2 regions of the Proteocatella sp. QWL-06 genome follow, and region 2 is predicted to be linked to the other one. Evidence: riboswitches for the same ligand, from Rfam matches in the RefSeq annotation. Region 2 holds a riboswitch; the other holds the start of a gene.
The links. Region 2 has a riboswitch for cyclic di-GMP ahead of AC4PGZ_RS09365 (SdrD B-like domain-containing protein). Riboswitches for the same ligand answer to the same signal wherever they lie in the genome.

Region 1 (3,150 bases), 800 kb from region 2:
CCGTGACGGTCGGCGAAAATCTTGGCAGCGAGGATGAGAGACTTGTGTCCGGAAGCGCTGCGGAGATAGCGGAGATTGAATTTGAGAATCTCGCGGTCATGCTTATCGAAAACCCTCATTCGGCAGATTCATCCCAGATGCTCAGGGACAGCGACTTTGAGAGGGCGAAGGTGCCTATGACCAAGGAAGAAATCCGCTGGATATCTGTGGCAAAGCTCGGCATAAGGCCTTCGGACACGGTGTATGACATAGGCGCAGGCACCGGCTCGGTTACGATCGAGATGGCAAGAAAGGCCTGCGAGTCCAGGGTATATGCTATAGAGAGAAATCCCGAGGCCATAGAGCTAATCAGGAAGAACATGGCAGCAACCGGAAGCTATAACATAGAGCTATCTGAAGGCAGGGCGCCTGAGGGTATGGAGTCGTGGCCGGAGCCGGACAGGGTATTCATAGGCGGAAGCAGCGGCAATCTGAGGCAGATACTGGAGACAATCATATCGAGGAGCACGAGGGGCTTCAGGCTGGTGATTAACACGGTGACGCTCGAGACGCTTACGGAGGCATTCACGGTGCTCGGCGAGCTGGGATTTGAAAATGCTGAGTATCTCAGCATATCTGCGGCAAAATCGCAGAAGATGGGAAGCTACAACATGATGATAGGCGCCAATCCCGTGTATATAATAACGGCAGATTATTGCGGCGCCGCGGGCGCAGGCAGCACTGCCGGGAATGCTGCGGGAGGCAGCAGTGCAGCCGGGCATTAATAAGGAGAGGGAGCAATATATGAAGATAGATATAATAAAGCCGGATGAGATAGAGGCAAAGAGCTTTGAGATAATAAGCTCTATAATTGAGGAGAATTATCCGGATGCTGTGATAGCTCCGGAGCATGAGAGCATCGTAAAGAGAGTAATCCATACCTCTGCCGATTTTGAATATCTGGACAGCCTCGTGATATCTCCGGGCGCTGTAAGCAGGGCAAAAGAGGCGCTCAAAAATGGAGCAGTGATAGTGACTGACACCAATATGGCAAAGGCGGGCATAAACAAGACTCATCTCGCAAAGCTTGGTGGAGAGGTATGCTGCTACATCGCTGACGAGGATGTGGCAAAAGAGGCGAAGGAAAGAGGCGTGACGAGAGCAATAGTATCTATGGAGAAAGCAGCAAAGCTCGGACGTCCGCTGATATTCGCCATAGGAAATGCCCCTACCGCGCTCATCGTGCTCGACCAGATGATCAAGGAAGGAAGGCTAAAGCCGGAGCTCATAATCGGAGTGCCCGTGGGATTCGTGAACGTGGTGGAATCCAAGGAGCTCATAATGGAATCAGGAGCTGAATATATCGTGGCAAGAGGAAGAAAAGGCGGAAGCAACGTTGCGGCGGCAATCTGCAATGCGCTCATATATTCACTGGTTGAAAGAGAATAAAGGCAAGTTTGCCACATAAAAAACAGAAAATTTAATGCACTAAAACAAAAAATATGGTATTATGTATGTAACAACGGTGATAATACGCAAGGAAATATATATAATGCTACTTTTCAGCGATAATAGCAAACCACCCGAAAGGATGGGACGCAAAGCTAAAGGGCCTAAGTACTCAGTACAGGCAGCCAGCTACCGAAGGAGAAGTTTTTTTGTTGGGAAAAATTTTTCGGGTATTTTTCGGGAATATATTGTTGATAGTAGTCTACTGATTGAAAAACAGGAGAAAAAACTACTATGAGAAAATATTCTTATAACATAACTAAAAAAATAAGCTCGCTTGTCATGGCTTCAATGTTCATCTTATCGAGCACAGCAGTTTCTTTCGCAGATGTGAGAGATTCAAAGCTTGAGTATCTTAGACAGCTTAACACAGAATTCAGAAGAAACATCGACAGCGTGGATACTCTGGATTCCAATTCAGGAAGCAGATGGCAGATGCAGGTAGACGCAGACCTCGTGAAAGACAGAAAAGAAGCTACAAGATTCCTTCAGGGAGTATATTCAGTGGTTCCCTTCTTCAACTCCATGAGCATAAAGAGCTCAGGCGGAAACTATTCTATAAACCTTCAGAACATGAGCTCATATGATCACTCTGTAGTCGTAGACGTAGCAAAGCAGTGGACGGCGGAGATAATCAAGGACGGCATGACAGATACTCAGAAGCTCAGAGCGATACACGACAAGATAATAAATGAGACAGTATACGATGCATCTTCAGGAAACAATGCACATTCACCGGCAGGAGTAGCAGTAGACAACAGAGCGGTATGTGACGGATATTCAAGAATGTTCACGATAATGGCGACGCTGGTTGAGATACCAGTCGTACAGGTTACCTCAAACGTGATGAACCATGCATTCAACCTCGTATATATAGATGGAGAATGGCTGCTCGTGGATGCGACATATGACGATCCTGTAACTTCAAACGGAAAACAGGTTCTAAAGCATGATTACTTCCTCGTAGGACCGACAGATTCAAAGAAACACAAGTTTGACAGCGCGCAGAACGGACTTACGCTCGAAGACTATATAAAGATAGGAAACTACATCTACCAGGATGTAATATAAGAAAGCTCAGGCGATGTCATTCAGACGTCGCCTTTTTAATGCCGCAGACTTGTCTGAGTGCGCATCACCGTGATAGAAAAAATCTATAGTGACGATAGACGAATATTATAAATAGAGCCTGCCTCACAGAGCCGTTAATGTAGTAAAATAGTATGTGTATGGATATTTGAAATGGAGAGGGTATAATGTACAGAGTAGGTATAGATATAGGTTCTACATCGGCAAAGGTAGTTGCCATGGACAGGGAAAACAAGATAGTATACAAGAAGGTGATGCCTACGGGGTGGAGCTCGCTCGAAACGGCTGAGATCATTCAGGATGACCTTGAGAAAAGCGGCATATCAAGCGGAGGCAGGACCGTCGTGGCTACAGGCTACGGCAGGATATCCGTTCCCTATGCTGACAGGACAGTGACGGAGATAACATGTCATGCGGCAGGCGCGGCATATTTTTTTGATACCAGAGAGGCTACCGTCATAGACATCGGGGGACAGGACACGAAGATAATAACCCTTAAGGATGGGAATGTAGCAGATTTCATAATGAACGACAAGTGCTCTGCGGGAACAGGGAGATTTCTCGAGATAATGG
Region 2 (3,150 bases):
ACATTTGATGTGCAGTACTGCGAAGAACACACAGAAGGGGACACGGATGGAGTTTCAGTCCTTGAAGTAGATATAGATGAAGGCATTGCTGACATAAGGATAGACAAGATAGCTCCCGGATGCGAGCTGAGCGCAACGCTTTGCTTTAAAAACGAAGGCAGTGTAAATGCGATCCTTAATCAGATAAGAATAGATAGCCTCGAGTATGATGATGAATGTGACGTCGTTGAGTACAGAGCCGAAATAGGAGAAAATATTATAAGTGGCAACAATCTTGCGCTTTTTGAGGAAGAAGCAGAGAAGCTCTTGGACATGCTGAAACTGAGTACAGGTGAATGCAAGAGCATAATAATAACTGCGTTCATACCATATGATGAAGAGCAGTATCAGAAGGGTCAGGACAAGAGCTGCAAATTTGAGATAATATTTGACTGGAGGCAGGATATTTCTGTTAACGGAAGCTCATCAGGAACTACAGTGACAGAGCCTCAGGTAACAAATCCTCCAGTGGCAGAACCACCTGCAACAAATCCACCTGCAACTGAGACAGCGGTAGTTAAGCCTTCTGAGCCAGGGCTTCCTCAGATAGATGCACCGGCAGTCGTAGAGCCTGAAATCGTGAAACCGGTAAAAGATAAGGACAGGGTTAATGGAACAGATGGAGAAAAATTCAGCAAGGCAGTATTTTCAGGAGGAGGGGCTTCTTCTGGCGGAGGAGGCGCAGCCATAGTGAATTCACAGTACAGATTCGAGTTTAAGGATCTTAAGCATCTTCTGACATATCTGAAGAAACATTTTGGGATAGAGTATGCAGCGCAGATTGCAGCAAGAAATGAAAGATACAGCAGGTATATCAGCTGAAAAAGGAATACAGGGATTTCATTCAATGTGAAGTCCCTTTTTTTACGCCCCCATCTATGTCTAAAATCTTACTTTAATGCCACAATGCTAATAGCTTTATATCACATGGCAGAGGGTATATTAATGTAAACAGAAAATATTACTGAGAGGAGGATGAGGCTTATAGTATTAGATTGAGGCATTTATAAAAACCTTTGTCTAAGCTTATTGTTAACTAAGTTTAGAAAGGAAGCTGAGAAGCGTATCCGTATAATCTGGGCACTTAAGGATATGTGGAGCCAGTAGTGCAACCGACCTTTCTCTATACTCTATCGTTTTGAGAGGAAGCTGTGAAGTGCATTTTGAATCTGGGCACCTTGGAAATGCACGGAGCTAGTGGTGCAACCGACCTTTTTAAATCAATAGTTTAAAAAGGGGATAATGAAGATGAGAGAAACTAAGAGAAGGAAAAGACTGTTATCGCTATTTACGACGGTAATTCTTATCACCTCAAGTGCGTGGACATCATTCGCGTATGCAGAAGGTGAAGATACTATCCAGGACGTTCAGAACGAGATCGTTCAGGAACTTTCTTCTGAGCCCCAGTTAATCCCGGTTGAAGAAACTGAGGAAATCATTCCGCAGGAAGATGTTGAGCAGGATGTGGGCGAAGAACAGATAGTGGAAGAAGAACAAGTAGTTGAAGAAGAACAATTAGTTGAAGAAGAACAATTAGTTGAAGAAGAACAAGTAGTTGAAGAAGAAGCTGTAACCGAACAGGCCCCAGCAATGGCAGCTATGATGGTTTCTAAGCCACCGGCACCTAAAAAAGAAAAAGAAATTACGGTTGAAAAGATTTGGAAAGACCAGGACGGAAAGATTGTAAAAAATTATTATATGTATGAGAATTTCCCAGATGGTGTAAAAGACCTTCCTCAGGTAACCGTAGGCATATTTGACGGTAAAACCAGAGTTGGAACCATAACCTTAAAAAAGGCAAATCAATGGAAATATACATTCAAGAAACTGGATGGATCAAAGAATTACACGCTTAAAGAAGATCCAATCAAAGACCTTCCTGCTGGGTATATTCTTGACTCTGAGAATTCACGCGAATTCACAGGCGGATGTGACAATGACATGCCACAAAAATCCGGATATAAACCTGGCGATATCGTGAAATGCAGCTATGAATTAATAAACAAGCTTGTTCCAGTAAGGGATATCGAAGTAACGAAGGTATGGAAGGATGAGCATGGTCAGATAATAACTGATACAGACGAACTTCCAGAAGTAAGCGTAAAAATCGATTTTACTGACGAAACAGTAGAAGACATTACTCTTAAGCTCAATGAGGATAATGACTGGACAGACAAAGCCAACAATATTTTAGAATCACTTAAGTACGAGATCAAAGAAGAAGCTGTTACAGGTCTTCCTGAAGGATTTGAGATCAAGAATATAGACATCCATCCTGAAATGGAAAAAACACGTTGCATAGAAAAGGATATCAAGTGCATGTGGACGGTTACAAACACAATTGGAGAAGAAGATGAATTTGAAGGCAGAATAAGAGGTTTCAAATTCAACGACCTTGATAAGGATGGATTACGTGATGAAAACGAACCTGGACTAGAAGGCGTAACAATCTATCTTTATAACGTAAATCCTTCAGAAGAAGAGGTTCAGCCAGCAGCAACTGCAGTTACAGATGAAAACGGAGCATTCTCATTCGCAGTAGCAGCAGCAGGAACCTATTATATGAAGGAAAAACTCCCAGAAGGATGGGTTCAGTCAGCTCCTGCAAACAACCTTTTCATGGTAACTCTTACAGAAGAAGATTATCTGTATCCAGAGGATTTTGAAGGCGCAACAGCATATCTATTTGGTAACTATAAGCCTGATATTGAAGGCAGAATCAGAGGCTTCAAATTTAATGACCTTGACATGGATGGATTCCGTGATGAAAACGAACCTGGACTCGAAGGCGTAACAATTTATCTTTATAACGTTAACCCATCAGAAGAAGCAGTTCAGCCAGCAGCAACTACAGTTACAGATGAAAACGGAGAGTTCTCATTCATGGTAGAAACAGAAGGAACCTATTATATGAAGGAAAAACTTCCTGAGGGATGGGTTCAGTCATTACCACTTACTAATCTCGTATCTATAGCTCTTACTGAAGAAGATTATATGTATCCAGAGGATTTTGAAGGCGCATCATTATATCTATTTGGTAACTATCAGCCTGATATAGCTGCTGCAACAATTGAAGGATACAAATTCAATGACTCTGACAGAGATGGCGTA

Region 1: another riboswitch for cyclic di-GMP. It lies ahead of AC4PGZ_RS00305 (transglutaminase domain-containing protein); the one in region 2 lies ahead of AC4PGZ_RS09365 (SdrD B-like domain-containing protein).

Annotation. Positions count from the first base shown of each region.
Region 1 covers NZ_CM178755.1:53,818-56,967, forward strand. Annotated here, with positions in the region: gene cbiT (precorrin-6Y C5,15-methyltransferase (decarboxylating) subunit CbiT) at 1-764, shown strand, start outside; gene AC4PGZ_RS00300 (precorrin-8X methylmutase) at 784-1,428, shown strand; cyclic di-GMP riboswitch class I at 1,543-1,625, shown strand; gene AC4PGZ_RS00305 (transglutaminase domain-containing protein) at 1,723-2,559, shown strand; gene AC4PGZ_RS00310 (acyl-CoA dehydratase activase) at 2,745-3,150, shown strand, end outside.
Region 2 covers NZ_CM178755.1:1,957,613-1,960,762, reverse strand. Annotated here, with positions in the region: gene AC4PGZ_RS09370 (hypothetical protein) at 1-861, shown strand, start outside; cyclic di-GMP riboswitch class II at 1,080-1,166, shown strand; cyclic di-GMP riboswitch class II at 1,175-1,260, shown strand; gene AC4PGZ_RS09365 (SdrD B-like domain-containing protein) at 1,288-3,150, shown strand, end outside.